3 regions of the Amycolatopsis sp. NPDC088138 genome follow, and region 3 is predicted to be linked to each of the others. Evidence: riboswitches for the same ligand, from Rfam matches in the RefSeq annotation. Region 3 holds a riboswitch; each other region holds the start of a gene.
The links. Region 3 has a riboswitch for S-adenosylmethionine ahead of thrC (threonine synthase). Riboswitches for the same ligand answer to the same signal wherever they lie in the genome.
Positions count from the first base shown of each region.

Region 1: linked by a shared signal. The riboswitch ahead of ACIOD2_RS08805 (methionine ABC transporter ATP-binding protein) and the one ahead of thrC (threonine synthase) in region 3 are both predicted to bind S-adenosylmethionine.
Region 2: linked by a shared signal. The riboswitch ahead of ACIOD2_RS35145 (aminotransferase class V-fold PLP-dependent enzyme) and the one ahead of thrC (threonine synthase) in region 3 are both predicted to bind S-adenosylmethionine.

Region 1 is NZ_JBIUTB010000002.1:278,946-284,973, forward strand. Features, by position in the region: gene metG (methionine--tRNA ligase) at 1-24, shown strand, start outside; gene ACIOD2_RS08785 (TatD family hydrolase) at 37-873, shown strand; gene ACIOD2_RS08790 (transglycosylase family protein) at 1,161-2,591, shown strand; gene ACIOD2_RS08795 (hypothetical protein) at 2,846-3,193, shown strand; gene rsmA (16S rRNA (adenine(1518)-N(6)/adenine(1519)-N(6))-dimethyltransferase RsmA) at 3,203-4,042, shown strand; SAM riboswitch class I at 4,178-4,268, shown strand; gene ACIOD2_RS08805 (methionine ABC transporter ATP-binding protein) at 4,476-5,489, shown strand; gene ACIOD2_RS08810 (DHA2 family efflux MFS transporter permease subunit) at 5,553-6,028, opposite strand, start outside.
Region 2 is NZ_JBIUTB010000006.1:685,748-691,775, forward strand. Features, by position in the region: gene ACIOD2_RS35135 (potassium/proton antiporter) at 1-257, shown strand, start outside; gene ACIOD2_RS35140 (M23 family metallopeptidase) at 545-1,201, shown strand; SAM riboswitch class IV at 1,295-1,409, shown strand; gene ACIOD2_RS35145 (aminotransferase class V-fold PLP-dependent enzyme) at 1,448-2,794, shown strand; gene ACIOD2_RS35150 (hypothetical protein) at 2,811-3,446, shown strand; gene ACIOD2_RS35155 (hypothetical protein) at 3,389-4,036, shown strand; gene lspA (signal peptidase II) at 4,058-4,696, shown strand; gene ACIOD2_RS35165 (RluA family pseudouridine synthase) at 4,693-5,622, shown strand; gene ACIOD2_RS35170 (AsnC family transcriptional regulator) at 5,712-6,028, opposite strand, start outside.
Region 3 is NZ_JBIUTB010000006.1:332,616-338,643, reverse strand. Features, by position in the region: gene ACIOD2_RS33300 (VOC family protein) at 1-342, opposite strand, end outside; gene ACIOD2_RS33295 (DMT family transporter) at 366-1,247, opposite strand; gene rpsT (30S ribosomal protein S20) at 1,601-1,861, shown strand; gene holA (DNA polymerase III subunit delta) at 1,917-2,897, opposite strand; SAM riboswitch class I at 3,034-3,167, shown strand; gene thrC (threonine synthase) at 3,180-4,445, shown strand; gene ACIOD2_RS33275 (ComEC/Rec2 family competence protein) at 4,760-6,028, opposite strand, start outside.

The DNA of each region.
Region 1 (6,028 bases), on a different contig from region 3:
GAGTGGGCCCCGATCACGAAGTAAGAGGTACGCGAGTTGGGTGACGAGAAGCGCGAGCTGCCGCCGGTCCCGGACCGGCTCCCGGTATCGGTGGTGGACGCGCACACCCACCTCGACGCGTGCGGCGCGGTCACCGCGGCCGATGTCACGGCCATGGTCGACCGCGCCGAGCGCGCGGGCGTCGCGCGCGTGGTGACGGTCGCGGACGACCTCGCGTCCGCCCGCTGGGCGGCCGAGGCCGCCACGTGGGACCGGCGGGTGTGGGCCGCGGTCGCGGTCCACCCGACCCGGACCAAGGCCTTCGGCGACGCCGAGAAGTCCGAAGTGGAGCGCCTGGCGTCGGCCGAGCGGGTCGTCGCGGTCGGCGAGACCGGCCTCGACTACTACTGGGACTATTCGCCCCGTGACGCCCAGCAGGAGGCGTTCCGCTGGCACATCGACCTCGCGAAGCGGCTGGGCAAGCCGCTGATGATCCACGACCGCGAGGCCCACGAGGACGTGTTGCGCATTCTGGCCGAAGAGGGTGCGCCGAATGCCGTAATCTTCCATTGTTTTTCCGGGGACGCGGAAATCGCGCGCCGCTGCCTCGACGCGGGGTACGTCCTTTCGTTCGCGGGCACCGTGACGTTCAAGAACGCGAAGGGCCTCCACGAGGCGGCGCGGCTCTGCCCGCCGGACAGTTACCTCGTCGAGACCGACGCGCCGTTTCTGACCCCCCACCCGTTCCGTGGGCGGCCGAACGAGCCGTACGGCGCCGCCTACACCGTCCGTCACCTGGCGGCGCTCAGGGGCGAAGCTGTTCACGAGGTCGCAGAATCGGTCCGGACCACTGCGGAGCGGATCTACCGACTCCCCAGTGTCACAACGGGTTGAACGCATTGCGACAACCGGGTTCCTTGATCGCCCACCTGATGGAGTGACCCAGATCACGACACTCCGGGGGGTGTTTGCGCAACCCGGCGGGACCCGTTACTGTCCCGTGATCGTGCCGGTCGGTACTGCACCATGCAGTTGCCGGCTGTTACGCCCTCAGTCACGTCAGTGCACGTCGGGGAAGCGGAACCGGGTTGGTACGACCGGGACCGTGACGATGGCGCCGGCTGCGGGCCCAGACGTAAAGACGCCGCCCCGAACGGTGTCTTGGGAAAGGGAACGACCCGGTGACAGGTAGCAGACAGGCTGGAGCACGCTCCGCCGCCGTCCTCGACCGCAATTACTTCGAGGACACCGCGTACGGCCAGCTCGACTTTTCTGACGACCCGAACATCACGCAGCAGGACATCCTCGCCGCGCTCGGCCCCGACGCCGACGCGATGATGGCGTCGATCGACGTCGACGTCGACGAACTGATCCGCCTCATCAACGCGGAGACCACTTACCTCCCGCCGATCGTCATCCCGGACGAGATCGAGGCGGACCGCACGGCGTCCCCGCAGGCCAAGAAGGCCGCGATGGACGAGAGCATCCGGGCGACCTCCAAGGTCTGGAAGCGCCGCTTCCTCAAGGGCGCCGTCCTCAGCGTCATGATCAGCGTCGCCGGTGGCGGCGCGGCCGCGCTGGCGATGAACAAGAGCGTCACCGTCGACGTCGACGGCCAGCAGACCACCGTGCACTCGTTCGGCGACACCGTCGGCGAAGTGCTGGAGGACGCGGGCCTGTCCGTCGGCGCGCACGACTCGCTCTCCCCGTCCCCGCAGGCCGAGGTCGGCGACGGCGGCGTCATCAAGCTCGAGCGCGGCCGCCAGCTGAAGCTGGTCGTCGACGGCGCGGAGCACACCTCCTGGGTCCGCGCGACCCACCTCGGTGACGCGCTCACCCAGCTCGGCATGAAGCAGGCCGAGCAGGCCGGCACCTGGATGTCGATGCCGAAGGACGGCGAACTGCCGCTCGACGGCGCGACCGTCCAGATCAAGACCCTCAAGCACATCACGCTCTACGACGGCGCGAACCAGCCGAAGCAGGTCACCACGACCGCGGTCACGACGAAGGAGTTCCTGGGCGAGTACAAGCTCACCCTGGGCCCGGAGGACGCGGCCGAAGGCGGCCTGGACGTCAAGCTGACCGACGGCGCCGAGGTTCACATCAGCCGGACCGGCGTCTCGATGGTGAACCAGAAGGAGACCATCGCCCCGCCCGAGCAGAAGGTCGACGACCCGGACCTCGACAAGGGCAAGACCGAGGTCGAGGACCCCGGCGCGCCCGGCGAGAAGATGGTGACCTACAAGGTCACGCAGAAGAACGGCAAAGAGGTCTCGCGCCAGTCGATGTCGGAGCAGGTGATCACTCCGGCCAAGCCGAAGATCACCCACGTCGGCACCAAGAAGGCCGCGACCCCCGACATCGGCGACGGTTCCGCGTGGGACCGCATCGCGCAGTGCGAGTCGGGCGGCAACTGGGCCATCAACACCGGCAACGGCTACTACGGCGGCCTCCAGTTCGACAAGCAGACCTGGAACGCCTATGGCGGCTCCGCGTACGCCGCGCTGCCGAACCAGGCTTCGCGTGAAGAGCAGATCGCGATCGCCGAGAAGGTCAAGGCCGGACGTGGCGGCAGCTACAGCGCCTGGCCGGTCTGCGGCAAGAAGGCCTGATTTTCTATCTTCCCGAAACGGCCCCCGCCTCTCGGCGGGGGCCGTTTCGCGTACCAGGCAAGGCATCACCCGTGTCCGGAGAGACATCACGCGTGTCTGCGGGGGCATCGCGGTGATGCCCGCCCAATCCACGAGTGATGCCCCTCCAATCACGTGAGATGCCCGCCTGATCACGCGAGTCCAGGGTCTGGGCCGAGCCGCTGCGTGCGCGATATTCGGGTGCCTCGCCCTCGGGGCCTGGTCAGACTGGGTCCGTGGAGGGCTACCGGCGGAACCACCTTCGGAACTTCCGCGAGGCGCTCGCCCGGCTGACGTGGCCCGCCGGGCGGCAGCAGGAGTGGCTACGCGAGATCGGCATCCCCGTCTGCGCGGACGAACTCGCCCTGGAGTTCGACGACTTCTACGAGGTCATCGGCGCTTGGGGTGGCCACGGCGAGGCCGCGCCGGCCCTCGCCGAACTCGATCGGCTGCTTGCGCGGATGAGCGGTGAGGTCAACGCACACCTGTGGACGCCCGAAGCCCTCGTGGCCGAACCGGACTGGCAGCGGGTGCGCGAGCTGGCCACCGCCGCCCTCGCGGTGTTGCCGGACCACGCTGGGTAAGCTCACCCGGTGGTTGAACTGCTGGGACCTGCCGAGATCCGCGGGCTGGCGGCCGAGCTCGACGTGCGGCCGACGAAGAAGCTCGGGCAGAACTTCGTGCACGATCCCAACACCGTCCGGCGGATCGTCGAGCTCGCGCACGTCGGGCCGGACGACGTCGTGCTCGAGGTCGGGCCCGGGCTCGGCTCGCTGACTCTCGGGCTGCTCGCCGCCGGCGTGCGGGTCGTGGCCGTCGAGATCGATCCCAAGCTCGCCGAACGCCTTCCGAAGACCGTCGCCGAGCGCGCGCCCGATGCCGCGGGGCGGCTGGACGTCGTCGAGGCCGACGCCATGCGCGTCGCGAAGGGCGACCTGCCCGCCGAGCCCACCTCGCTCGTGGCCAACCTGCCCTACAACGTCGCCGTGCCGGTGGTGCTGCACCTGCTCGCCGAGCTGCCGTCACTCCGGTCCGGCCTCGTGATGGTCCAGACCGAGGTCGCCGACCGGATGGCCGCGGGCCCGGGCAGCCGGATCTACGGCGTCCCGAGCGTCAAGCTCGCCTGGTACGGCCCGGCACGCAAGGTCGCCGCCGTGCCACGCTCGGTGTTCTGGCCGGTGCCGAACGTCGATTCGGCGCTCGTCGCCTTCGAACGCGGTGACGTGCCGGCGTCCGAGGACCGGGATCGGCTGTTCGGCCTGGTGGACGCCGCGTTCTCACAACGCAGGAAAACCCTCCGCGCCGCGCTCGCCGGCTGGGCGGGGTCGGCCGAGCGGGCCGGCGAACTGCTGGTCGCCGCCGGTATCGACCCGAAGACCCGTGGCGAGCAGCTGGACGTGCACGCCTTCGCCCGGCTCGCCGCCGTTCGCTGACGCGTCCACAGAGGTCGCCGTCGCGGCGCGAAAATACGCCCTCCTCGGTGCTGATCCCGCGATTCGGACACCTCCAGTCGTGTGATCTGGCCCAACGGGCTTGCTTTCGCTCCTCGGGATCGGTTTTACTCAATACGTCCATCCCGAGCGACTGAGAGACCTGGCTCGCCGAAGTCGCAGCAACCACCCTCCGCAGGGCAGGTGCTACCGCCAGGACCGATGGAGGCCGTCCCGATGAAGAGGGTTGCTCGCCCGCTGCTGCTGACCAAACGCCGCGTAGTCGACGAGGGTCGCCGCTCCGTGACCGCATGTCGACGCTCCAACTGAGCTTGATCGACCCGTCACACCTCTTCTTCATGCACCGTCCATAGAGGACGGACACTCGCTTGCGGCCGGACGCGTACAGCAACGCGCCCCGTTTTCTGGAGCCTTCGTGATCACCGTCGAAAACCTGTCCAAGTCCTTTGCCCTCAACGGAAATCCGGTCGTCGCGCTGCGCGACGTGAGCGTCGACGTCCAGGCCGGCTCACTGTTCGGCGTGGTCGGCCCGGCCGGGTCCGGCAAGTCCGTCCTCGCCCGGTGCATCGCGCTCCAGGAGCGGCCCGACCGCGGTGTCGTCCGGCTCGACGGCCTCAACACCGGCACTCTCGACGGCCGCCGGCTGCGCGAGATCCGCCGCCAGCTCGGGGTCGTCGGCACCAAGCCGGAGCTGATCGCCGAGCGGACCATCGCCGGCAACATCGCCTCCCCGCTGGAGCAGCTCGGCATCGACGGCCCGCAGCGCCGCAGCAAGGTCGGCTCGCTGCTCGACCTCGTCGGCCTGACCCCGCGTGCCGCGCAGCGTCCGGGCGAGCTGACCGCCGGGCAGCTCCGCCGCGTCGCCGTCGCGAAGGCGCTGGCCGCGGCCCCTGCGGTGCTGCTCGCCGACGACCCGACCGCCGGCATCGACCCGGAGGAGGCCGGTGCCGTGCTGACCGTCCTCGACCGGGCGCGCGCCGAGCTGGGCGTCACCATCGTGGTCACGACGCCGGACGCGAGCGTCGTCCGCCGCGTCTGCGACGACGTCGCGGTGCTCGAAGACGGCACCGTCGTCGAGCGCGGCACCGTCCTCGACCTGGTCTCGGACCCGACGAGCCGCACCGCGCAGGCGCTGCTGCCGGCCATCGAGACGACCCGCTCGCAGGCTTCGCGCTACGACCGCTCGGTCGACGTCGTGCTGGTCGGCTTCGCTTCGGTCGGCGCGCTGCTGCCGGAGGCCGCGGGCCGTTTCGACGTCGAGTTCGCCACCATCGGCGGCGGCCTGACCCGGATCGGCGACACCCCGGTGGGCCGGTTCCGCCTGGGCGTCCGCGGTGAGCGGGCCGACGCGGCGCTGGCGTGGGTCGCCGAGCGCGGCGGCCACGTGACGCACACCGCGCGCGGCCCCCAGGGCGTCGCCGCAGCCTGACCCGAAGGTCCGTGAATGGCCCATTGAGGGACTCTAAGTCCCTCAATGGGCCATTCACGGCTTTCAGCGGGTGCCGCGCGGGAGCAGCAGAAGGGCGGCGAGGGCGGCCGCGCCGACGATGCCCGCCGCCCAGGCCGCGGCCGTCGTGTAGCCGTGGACGATCGCTGTTGACGTCGTGAGCCCGGCCGCCGCCGCGGTGGCGATCGTGTTCAGCGTCGCCGTCCCCAAGGACGCGCCGACCTGCTGCGACGTCGTGACGAACGCCGATGCCGCCCCCGCGTCCCGCGCGCCGACGTCCCGGGTCGCGACGTTCAGCACCACCGGCATGCACAGCCCGGCGCCGAGGCCCAGCAGCAGCTGCATCGGCAGGATCACCGCGGCGTACGAAGCGTCCGGCGTCAGCCGGACGGCCAGCAGCAGCCCGCAGGCGAGCACGAAGAGGCCGCCCGCCAGCAGCGGACGCGGGCCGAACCGCGCCAGGAGCCGTCCGGACAGCTGGGTCGACGCGAAGAGGTTCGCGCCCAGCGTCGGCAGGAACG
Region 2 (6,028 bases), 350 kb from region 3:
TCCAGGTCCGCATCCAGCCGGGCTCGAAGCTGCACGGCGTCTACCTGTCCGAGCTGCGGCTCCCGGTGGGCGCGACGGTCAGCCTGGTCGTCCGCGAGGGAGCGGGCTTCACCCCGCAGAAGACGAGCCGCCTGCAGGAGCACGACCAGCTCCTGGTGGTCACGACGGCCACGGTCCGCGACGACGTCGAGCGCCGGCTGCGCGCGGTGGACCGCGCGGGCCGCCTGGCCCGCTGGCGCGGCGAGTCGGGCCTCTAGCGGGGTTGTCCACATCCGCACCAGTTGTCCACAGATTTCCCAGGCACGCGTTTTCGCAGGTCAGTGGCGGTAGACTGGACAGGGGACGCCCCCCAGGGAGTGGTGGGGGCTGTCTGTGGTCAGGGCCTTGTCCAGTGCTTGTCCGATCTTCGCGCCTACCTGGTGATCTTTTTCCGCAAGGGTGAATGACCCTCACCGAGATCTTCCCTGCGTTCCTCCTTTTGGCTTACCCTGCGCTCCATTCGTTAGCTCGAATGGGTGAGAATTGAGCCGAAGGAGTACGCAGGGTGAGGAAACTTCACGTGCGCGGAGCCGGTCTGGTCGCGGCGGCCGTCCTGGGGCTCGGGCTTGCCGCCGCTCCGGACGCAGCCGCGGAGGTGGGCCCCTTTCCGGCGCTCGCGCTGCCGTTCAAGGCGGGCCAGCAGGTGTACTCGGCGGGCATCCACTCCGACGACGGCAGCACCGGCGTGAAGAACGCCCTCGACCTCAGCCCGGCCGACAAGACCGTGCGGGCGCCGCTGGCCGGCACGGTCCACCTGCAGCACTGCGCGGGCGGCGACTGGGTGACCATCGACCACGCCGGCGGCTGGCGCACCGGGTACTACCACATGGAGGGCATCAAGGTCACCGACGGTGAGCAGGTCGAGGCCGGCGACGTGCTCGGGTCGACCGGCAACGCCCTGCCGTGCGGCGGCAGCAGCACCGGCGCCCACGTGCACTTCACGCTCTGGACGCTGCCCGACGAGACCGCCGCGAACTGGAGTGGCCTCGCGTACAGCCAGCTGTCGACGACGGTCGCGGCGGCCCACGGCGAGCCGATCGACGGGAAGACGTTGGGCGGCTGGCTTTTCACCGCGGGTGCGGACCAGTACACCGGCACCGCGACGCACCTCGCCGACCGCATGGTGACGCAGCTGCCGGGCCACTTCCGCGCGAAGCTCTGACCCTTCTCGAATCCTGCTCGGCTTGTGAGCGGTGTCTCAGAATGTGAGGAGGGGGCTGGCAGCCACGCCGATTCTCGGTTACCTTCTGTGTCAGGTCATGAGTGCCAGCGTCAAGCCCCGGCTTGCTGGCCGGCAACCCTCCTTCCGCGGTGGGGTGCCCCGGGTGAAGACCGGGCCGGTCGCGCCGTGCGACGGGCAAGCGCGGGCCCCTCGCCGGGGGTCCCCCGGATCGCCGAGGAGGCACCGATGACTCTCGCCATCGATCGCACCAGCACCCCCCAGCCCGTTGAAACCCTTGCGCCGCAGGCCATTCCGGCGGTCGCGGGTGCCTCGCTGCGGGTCCCGCTCGTCACCGGCGGCGACATCGGCTACGCCAACCTCGACCACGCGGCGAGCGCGCCGTGTCTCGACGCCGTGCGCTCGGCCGTCGACGAGTTCCTGCCCTGGTACGCCAGCGTCCACCGCGGTGCGGGCTTCGCGTCGCAGGTCTCCACGAAGCTCTACGAGCGCACCCGCGACACCCTGCGCCGGTTCGTCGGCGCGCGGAAGACCGACACGGTCGTGTTCACCCGCAACACCACCGATTCCTTCAACCTGCTCGCCCGCAGCCTCCCGCCGCGCACCTCGGTGATCGTGTTCGACACCGAGCACCACGCCGCGCTGCTTCCGTGGCAGGGCCCGAACGTCCGCCGGATCCCGACCCCGCGCACCCGGCTCGCGGCAGTGTCCGCTGTGGACGAAGCCCTCGCGGAATCCCCGCAGGGGCCCCGGCTGGTCGTCGTCACCGGCGCGTCCAACGTCACCGGCGAGCTGCTCCCGGTGGCGGAAATCGCGGCGGTGGCCCGGAAGCACGGCGCCCGGATCGCCCTCGACGCCGCCCAGCTCGCGCCGCACCGCCGGGTTTCCCTGCGGGAGCTGGACGTCGACTACGTCGCGCTGTCCGGCCACAAGCTGTACGCGCCCTTCGGGGCGGGCGCGCTGATCGGCCGCGCCGACTGGCTGCGCGCCGCCCGGCCGTACCTCGCCGGCGGCGGCGCGACCAAGCTCGTCACCGAGGACGCCGTCGTCTGGAACACCGGCCCCGAGCGCCACGAAGCCGGTTCTCCCAACACTGTCGGCGTGTACGCGCTGGGCGTCGCCTGCGAAACCCTCAGCCGGAACTGGGACGCCGTCGAAGCGCACGAGCAGGCCCTGCTCACCCGGCTGCGCAAGGGTCTCGAGAGCATCCCGGGCTGCGCCGAGCTGCGGCTGTTCGACGCGCCGGTCGACCGTGTCGGCACGGTCAGCTTCGTCGTCGACGGCTTCGACCCGGGCTGGCTCGCGGCGGTTCTTTCGGCGGAGTACGGCATCGGCGTCCGCGACGGCGCGTTCTGCGCCCACATCGCGGCCAAGCGCCTGATCGGCGTCACCGGCGGCGAAGGGCAGCAGGCAGTGCGCGTCAGCCTCGGCCTGGGCAGCACCGAGGAGCACGTCGACCGCGTGCTGCTGGCCCTGCGCCAGATCGTCGCCCGCGGCGCGCGCTGGGAGTACACGAAGGCGGACGGACGCTGGGCGCCGGTCGGCGACCCGCGGGAGCTGCCGCCGTTCTGCTGAGCGTTAACCTGGGCCGATGGGGAGGCACTGGGTTCCGTTGGCGTTGCTGGGTTTCGCCGAACTGGTCCTGGTCACGGTCGAGCTGTTCCAGCGCTCGGCCGTGGCCGCGGAACTCTCGGAGCACCTGCCGCCGGCGGCGGGGCGGTACTACGAGGGCCTGTTCGGCTTCCGGATCGAAGGGTCCGGGAACACGCAGTTCCTCAGCGCCGCCGACATGACCCGGGCGTACACCGGGGGCACCGGCCCGGCGTGGCAGATCCTGATCGTGGCCGCGTTCCTCGCGGTCGTGGGCTGGTACGCCGTCACCCGGCGGCTGGGCGCGAAGCCCGTGGTGGCGATCGCGGCCGGCGTGCTCGCCGGCGTGCCGCTGGCAGACCTGCTGTTGTTCAGCGAGTTCGACTGGGACGCCGCCACCCGCGGTCCGCTGCTCGTGACGCTCGGGCTCGCCTTCGTCGCCTGGTACGAACGCAGCCCGCTGGTGCTCGCGGTGGCCGTGGTCGCCGGGGTGGTGGCCGTGACGATCGCGGACCTGCCGGGCGCGCTGATCTCCGCGACCGTGCTCGTCGCCGGTGCGTTCGCCGCTATCCTGCCCGGATGGGGAGTTCGCGAAGGTCCTGGTTCCCGTTGGCGGCGCTGGGGTTCGCCCAGCTGATCATGGTGCTGGCCGAGCTGCTGCCCGGCGAAAGCCTGGCGAGCACCGGCGAGTTCACGAGCCTGCGCGGCTACCAGATGAGCCAGGAACTTCGTGGCCTCGGCACAAACGTACTCAGCGGCGTGGGCTACCCGGCCGGCTATGACCACCTGTCCGTCGTCACCGCGGTGGACACGGTGCCCTCGGCCACGCTCGGCTGGCTGGTCGGCCTCGCCTGCGTCGTGCTCGCCGTCGCGGGCTGGTACTGGCTGAGCCTGCACCGCGCCGGGACGCCGCCGCGCACCGGCCGCTTCGTGCTCGCCGCGCTGGGTGCCCTGGCCGCCATCCCGCTGCTCGACCTGGTCGGGGCGCTGCAGCTGCGGATCCCCGGTGACGTGCGCGGTCCCCTCCTGGCGACGCTGGGCCTCCTGCTGCTGGCCGGCTACGAGCGCAGCTGGCTCGTGCTGGCCGTCACGGTGGTGTTCGCGCTGGTCACGGTGGTCTTCCTGCCGCCGGTGGCCGGGGCGCTGTGCGCGGTGGGCGTGCTGTTCGCCGGCGCGTTCGCGGTCCTCCTGCGGGGTCCCCGCGGCACTGCCGCCGACGCGGTCTGACCAGGCGTGGACAATGGAGCGGTGAGCACCGAGCCCAGCCACTCCGAACCCGACACCGACGCCGCCGCCGAGGCGGTGCCCGAGCCCGTGCAGGAGACGCCGGAAACCCCGGCGAAGCAGCTGCCGAAGCGCCGCGTGGGCTGGGTGTTCGCGGTCGCGGTCGTGTTCTGGGCGATCGACCTGGTCACGAAGAACCTGGTCGCCGCGAACCTCGAGGGCAAGGAGCCGGTCCGGATCCTCGGCGGGCTGATCTACCTGCAGGTGATCCGCAACCCGGGTGCCGCGTTCTCGATGGCCACCGGCATGACGTGGGTGCTGGCGCTGGTCGCGGTCGCCGTCGTCATCGCGATCATCTGGCTGTCGCGGCGGCTGCGCTCGATCGGCTGGGCGATCGGCCTCGGCCTGGTGCTGGCCGGTGCCCTGGGCAACCTCACCGACCGGATCTTCCGCGCGCCCGGCGGGCTGCAGGGCCACGTCGTCGACTTCATCTCGGCGTTCGCCCCCAACGGCAAGGGCTTCGCGATCTTCAACATCGCCGACTCGGCCATCTGCGTCGGCGGCGCGCTGATCGTGCTGCTGTCCCTGCTGGGCAAGGATTACGACGGCACGTCGACCAAGGACAAGAAGAAGGCCGAGCAGGAGCAGGGGGACCAGGCGTGAGCTCGCGGATGCTCCCGGTGCCCGACGGGCTCGACGGGATGCGGGTCGACGCCGGCCTCGCCAAGATGCTCGGGCTGTCCCGCACGGTCGTCGCGGAGCTCGCCGAATCCGGTGACGTGCTGCTGGACGGCCGCCCGGCCGGCAAGTCGGACAGGCTGGCCGCGGGCGGGCTGCTGGAGGTCACGCTCCCGGAGCCGGCGAACCCGGTCGAGATCGTCGCCGAGCCGGTCGAAGGCATGCAGATCCTCCACGACGACGACGACATCGTCGTGATCTCCAAGCCGGTCGGTGTCGCCGTGCACCCGAGCCCGGGCTGGACCGGCCCGACGGTGGTCGGTGGCCTCGCCGCGGCCGGCCTGCGCATCGCGACGTCGGGGGCGGCCGAGCGCCAGGGTGTGGTGCACCGGCTCGACGCGGGCACCACCGGCGTCATGGTGGTGGCCAAGAGCGAGCACGCGTACACCGTGCTGAAGCGCGCGTTCAAGGAACGCACGGTCGACAAGGGCTACCACGCGATCGTCCAGGGCCACCCGGACCCGACCCGCGGCACCATCGACGCGCCGATCGACCGCCACCCCCGCCACGACTACAAGTTCGCGGTGGTCCAGGGCGGCCGCCCGAGCGTGACGCACTACGAGGTCGTCGAGGCGTTCCGCGCGGCGTCGCTGGCGCACATCAAGCTCGAAACCGGGCGGACGCACCAGATCCGCGTCCACTTCTCGGCGTTGAAGCACCCGTGCGTCGGCGATCTGACGTACGGCGCGGACCCGGTGCTGGCCCGCAAGCTCGGCCTGAACCGGCAGTGGCTGCACGCGAAGACGCTGGGGTTCGCCCACCCGTCGGACGGCAGGTGGGTCCAGTTCGAGTCGGAGTACCCGGACGACCTGGCGAACGCGCTGAAGCTCCTGCAGGACGAGAGCTACTAGTGAGGCTTATTCAGCCGTCGCCCGCCGCATGACCTCTCCGGTAGCCGGCGGTTTCCGCGCGGGCCGCGGCGGGCTAGCCAGAATAAGCCTCAGTCCTCGATCGACCAGGTGAGCGTGCGCTCGTCGGGTTCCGGCCGCGGGCTCCAGCGGACCGAGACCACGCGGGTGGTGTCCGGCAGCACGTAAACCGTGTGGCCGCCCAGGGTTTCGCCCGGTTTGACGCCGATCTTGTGCGGCGGCCGCGAGGTCAGCGACACCGGGGCCTTGCCGACCGCCTGGCCGTCGGCGGTGAGCAGCTCGAGGTAGTTGTCCGGCAGGGACGCGAACGGGATCGCGCCGCGGTTGGTGATCTCCGTGTGCACGACGACCGAGCGTTCGCCCTCCTCCAGGCGGTAACCGGCCGCGC
Region 3 (6,028 bases):
CGGGACCTCGACCAGCACGATGCGCGTGCCGTCCGGATCGGCGATCCAGGCCTCGTCGAGGCCCCAGGGTTCGCGCTGGGCGTCCCGCACCGGCGTCAGGCCGCTCGCCTTCAGCTCGGCCAGCGTGCCGGCCAGGTCCCGCACCTGCAGCCAGAGCACCAGATCGGGTGACGCGCCCGCCTCGCCCCGGCCGGAGACCTCCACCGAGCCGTGGCCGAGGAAGAACACGGTGCCGCCGGGGAACTCACGCTCCACGGCCAGGCCGAGGGTGTCGCGGTAGAACGCGGTCGTCGCCTCGACGTCCCGCGGGCGGATCAGCAGCCTGCTCTTCAGGACTTCCATCCGACCATCCCTACCCGAGGTGCTCAGGCCGCCGCAATCGCGGCGATGCCGGACAGCACGATGACCGACCCGGCCAGCCGCCGCACGGCGTCCCGCTCGCCCAGCACCAGCCACGCGGCGAGGCCGCCGAGCACGATGCTCAGCTCCCGGGCGGGCGCGACCAGGCTGACCGGCGCCATCGTCAGCGCGAACAGCACGAGGATGTAGGCGATCGGCGACAGCAGCCCGACGATCAGCACCTCGCGGCGCTGGTCGCGCCAGAGCCGCGTCACCTCGGCACGGCCGGACCGCGCGCTCGGCAGCAGCAGAGCGCTCTGGATGAGCGTGCCGAGGCCGAGGTAGACGATCGGCGGCATGCCGATACCGGTCACCGAGTGCGCGTCCCAGAGCGTGTAGCCGGCGATGACGGCCCCGGTCAGGACGCCGTAGAAGATCCCGGCTCGCCGGGCCTTGGCGGCGGCCGGGTCGTGGGCGGCGGCGCCCCGGCGGCCGGTGCTGATCACGAGCACCCCGGTGATCACCAGGAACGCGCCCAGCAGGCCGAGCCAGCCGGGCCGTTCGCCGAGCACCAGGACGGCGGCCAGCACCGACAGCAGCGGCCCGGTGCCCCGCGCGACGGGGTAGACGACGGAGAGGTCGCCGACGCGGTAGCCGCGCTGCAGCACGATGCCGTACGCGACGTGCAGCACCGACGTGCCCGCCGCGGCCAGCAGCCAGCTCCACTGTGGACGCTGCGGTTCGACGACCAGCAGCACGGCCGTCACCGGCAGCAGGGCGACGGCGGAAACCGTGTAGTAGAGCCAGACGAACTGGGTGCCGCCGGACTGGATCCGCTTGGCGGCGAGGTTCCACGCGGCGTGCACGACGGCCGCGACGACGACGAAGGACAGAGCGGTGGTGTTCACAGGACCCCTTACGGGTTTTCACGCGCGCGAAAACCCGGGTCCTCCAGGCTTTTGTCCCGTCAGATGAACGGCAGGCCTTCCGGACCCGCCGATGGTGCCGCTCGGACCAGACCCACCGGTTCCTGGTTGTCCTGCTGGCTGGGGCGGACCGGTGACGGAACCCTAGGCACTACCGCCGTCCACCGTACCCCCGGTGATCCGCGCCTCGCCGGACGCGGTCGCGGGCGGTCCGAGCTGGGCTGTTAAGGTTGACGCTCGTTGCCGTGCGGCATTCCGTCATGGAGGAAACCCGCTTTTCGCGGGGCCACTCGAGCGCGGCGGCGGATCTCACCGAGTGAAAGCAGGAGCGCCTCATGGCCAACATCAAGTCGCAGATCAAGCGCATCACCACGAACGAGAAGGCGCGTCAGCGCAACCAGGCGATCCGGTCCTCGGTGAAGACCGCGATCCGCAAGGTCCGCGAAGCCGCTGACTCCGGTGACAAGGCCAAGGCCGTCGAGCTGCAGCGCGACGCCGCCCAGAAGCTGGACAAGGCCGTCTCGAAGGGCGTCCTCCACGCCAACCAGGCCGCCAACAAGAAGTCGGCGATCGCGAAGCGCGTCAACTCGCTCTGAGCTGACCGACTGATTTCTGGAGAAGCCCCGGCCTCGGCCGGGGCTTTCTTCATGCTCAGCGGTCGCCCTTGGCCGCCGCCACCTGCAGGACCGCGCGCTCCAGCGCGTAGCCCGGGTCCGCCGCGACGCCCTTGACCTCGGCGTTCAGCCGGGCGACCACCCGCATCGCCGTGGCGAGGCCGTCCTGGTTCCAGCCGCGGGACTGGCCCTGGGCCTTGCGGACCTTCCACGGCGGCATGCCCAGCTCACCGGCCAGCTGGTTCGGGTTGCCGCGCCCCGCGCCGGAGACGCGGGCGATCGTGCGGACCGCGTCGGCCAGCGCGTCGGCGACCAGGACGTGCGGGACACCGAGCTGCATCGCCCAGCGCAGCGACTCCAGCGCCGCCGAACGATCACCGCTCACCGCCTTCTCGGCCACCGCGAACCCGGTCACGTCGGCGCGGCCGCGGTGGTAGCGGTGGACCGCGTCGGCGTCCACGACGCCGCCCGCGTCCGCCACGAGCTGCGTGGCCGCGGAAGACAGTTCCCGCAGGTCGGAGCCCACGGCGTCGATGAGTGCGGCGACCCCGGCCGGGTCGATCTTGCCGCCCGCCCGGCGCACCTCGTGGCGGACGAACTGCTCCCGCTCGGCGGGCTTGGTCATCTTCGGGCACTCCGTCACCTCGGCGCCGGCCTTCTTGAGCACCGCCGGGAGGGTCTTGCCCGCCTTGCTGCGCCCGCCGCCGGTGTGCACGACGACGAGCACGACGCCGTCCGCCGGGTCCTTCAGGTACGACGAAACGGCGTCGGACAGCTCCTGCGAGATGTCCTGCGCCGACTCGAGGACGATCACCCGGCCCTCGCTGAACAGCGACGGGCTGACCAGTTCGGCCAGCTCAGGCGCTGTGAGATCGGACACCCGCGCCCGCGTCAGCTCGGCCGTCGCGTCCATCGCGCGGGCGGCGGCGAGCGTGTCGCGGACGGCCCGCTCGATCAGCAGTTCTTCCTCACCCAGCACCAGGTGCAGCGGGGCCGGGGCGGTGGCTTGCGCGGTCACCCCGGAATCCTCTCACTTGCGCAATCGTGCGCCCGCTCCGGTGATGTCGAGCGGGCACCATGGCACGGCTCGAGTGCCATGTCGTACGGTGTCTTCGAGGCAGCGCTCGTTCCGGTGCGCGCCGACAACTGAATACCGCTCATCCAGAGGGGCAGAGGGAACGGCCCGACGAAGCCCCGGCAACCGGCGTACAGCCTGTCATCCCGCGATCGCGGGATAGCTGACGACCACGGTGCCAATTCCGGCCCGCTTCGGCGGGGCAGATGAGGAAGGAACCTCGCGATGACCGCAACCCTCGGCACGACCTCCACCACCAAGACCCCGGATCTCGGACCGGCCGTCGAACTGGTGTCGAAGGAAGAGGGCCACCGGCAGCCGCTCGCCCCCGAGTTCGTCTCGGCCGAAGACTTCTCGCCGCTCGAAGTCGCCTACGACTTCGGCCGCGTCCGCCGCGAAGACATCGAGGCCGGCCCCAAGAACATCTGGCGCTACAAGAAGCTCCTCCCGGTTCCGTCCAACGTCGAAGAGATCCCGAACACCGAGCCCGGTGCCACCCGGCTGATCCGCGCCGACCGCCTGGCCAAGGCGCTCGGCCTCAAGCGCGTGTGGGTCAAGGACGACACCGGCAACCCGACGCACTCGTTCAAGGACCGGGTCGTGGCCGTCGCGCTGGCCGCGGCCCGCGAGTTCGGCTTCGAGGTGCTCGCCTGTCCCTCGACCGGCAACCTGGCCAACGCGGTCGCCGCCGCCGCGGCCCGCGCGGGCTGGAAGTCGGTCGTGCTGATCCCGAAGACCCTCGAGCGCGCCAAGATCCTCACCACCGCGGTCTACGACGGCGACCTGATCGCCGTCGACGGCAACTACGACGACGTCAACCGCCTCGCCACCCAACTGGCCGGCGAGCACCCGAGCTGGGCCTTCGTGAACGTCAACGTCCGCCCGTACTACTCCGAGGGCTCGAAGACGCTCGCCTTCGAGGTCGCCGAGCAGCTCGGCTGGCGGATCCCGCCGCAGATCGTCGTGCCGATCGCCTCCGGTTCGCAGCTCACCAAGGTGGACAAGGGTTTCCGCGAGCTGGGCCAGCTCGGCCTCGTGGACGCCAGCCCGTACAAGGTGTTCGGCGCCCAGGCCACCGGCTGCTCGCCGGTTTCGGCCGCGTTCCGCGCCGGCCACGACGTCGTCCAGCCGGTGAAGCCGGACACCATCGCCCGCTCGCTGGCGATCGGCAACCCGGCCGACGGCCCGTACGTGCTCGACATCGTCAACCGCACCGGCGGCTCGATCGAAGACGTCACCGACGAAGAGGTCGTCGAAGGCATCCGGCTGCTGGCCCGCACCGAGGGCATCTTCACCGAGACGGCCGGCGGGGTCACCGTCGCCACGGCGAAGAAGCTGGTCGAGACGGGCAAGCTGGACCCGGACGCCGAGACGGTGCTCCTCATCACCGGCGACGGCCTCAAGACCCTCGACGCCATCGAGAACCACGTGGGCCCGAAGGCGACCGTGCCGGCGTCGGCCGCGGCCGTGAACGAGGCCCTCGGCTACTGAAGTCTCCCCGCCGGGGCGAGCCAGGCTTGCCCCGGCGGGCTGTCGCCGGGCCTGACGGTCCCGGTCGCGGGTCATATTGGCCGCGGCTGCGAACCTGGCGCTCAGCCACTGGCACCCCACGCTCGGAGAGCCACCGCTTGCCGAGGCGGGAACTCGTCTCAGCACCACGACCCGCCGGGATCGGCGATGGGCGCACCGCACGTTCACCACGCCTGGCCGGCGGGCCCAGAGCCGCGGCTGCGAACCTGGCGCTCAGCCACTTGAATCGCTCACAGGGCCAGCCTCGGCGGGAACGCGTTGCGGGACAACGGAAGTCAGCGGTGAGGCGGGCCGCGTGGCTCACCCCGGCGGGCTATCGCCGGACCTGACGGGTCCGGCACCACAGCTGTGTCACCGTCCACGTCGGTCCGGGTAACCAGGGCTCCCAGCACCGTCAGTGTGTCCACTGTGGACTTGCTCGGGTGGCCGTAGGAGTTGCCCGCGCCCACGCTGATGAGCGCCGTCCGAGGGGCCACCGCGGCGAGGAACGCCGGCAGCGAGTAGCGCGAACCGTGGTGTGGCACCTTGAGAACCTCCGCTTTCAGGTCGCCGACATCGGCCAGGAGATCGGCTTGGGCCGCCAGTTCGACGTCACCCGTCATGAGCACGCGACCGGCCGCCGTCTCCGCCCGCAGGACGACCGAGCTGTTGTTGATCGTCGTGCCGTCCTGCTGGACAGCCGAGCGAGACGGCACGTAGCGCGGCCCGAGCACGTCGAGCACCAGACCGGGTAGGTCGACCCGCTCTCCCGGGCTCAGCTCCACCAGCGGCACCCCTTCACGGGACGCCTCCGCGGCGACCTGCCGCCACGCCCAGTCCGGCGCACGCCCCGGCCCGACGGCGATGCCGCCGACCGACCGGCCGTCGAAGACCGACGCGAGCCCGCCGATGTGGTCGGCGTGCAGGTGACTCAGGATCAGCAACGGGATCCGGTCGACCGACAGCCGGTGCAGGCACTCGTCCACCGGCCCCGGCTCGGGCCCGGTGTCCACCACGACCGCCCGCCCCGGCTCCGACGTCGCCAGCACGACCGCGTCACCCTGGCCGACGTCACACTCGACCATTGCCCAGCTCCGCGGCGGCCACGCTGGTGCGAGCACCCGCACCGGCACGAACACCAGCAGCGCACCGACGACCAGGATCGCCAGGAACACCCGGATCCGCCGGTACCGCACCGCGAACACGAGGACCGCGAGTACCGCCGCCGCGAGCAGCGCACCCGTCCAGCCGCCGGGCCAGGCCACGACCGCGCCCGGTGCCCTCGCGCCGTGCCGCGCCACGAAGATCAGCCACTCGGCCTCCGGACCGGCGAGGTGCACCAGGAACGTCCCTGCGCCCGGCCACCAGGGCCCGGCGACCGTCGCCAGCACCCCGAGGACCGTGGCCGGGGCGACGACGGGCGCGGCGAGGATGTTGGTCACCACCGACACCAGGCTCACCGTGCCGGCCATCCCCGCCAGTACGGGCGCCGTCACCACGAAGGCGGCGAGCGGTATCGCCAGCCCTTCGGCGAAACCCGGTGGGACGCCACGACGGACCAGCAC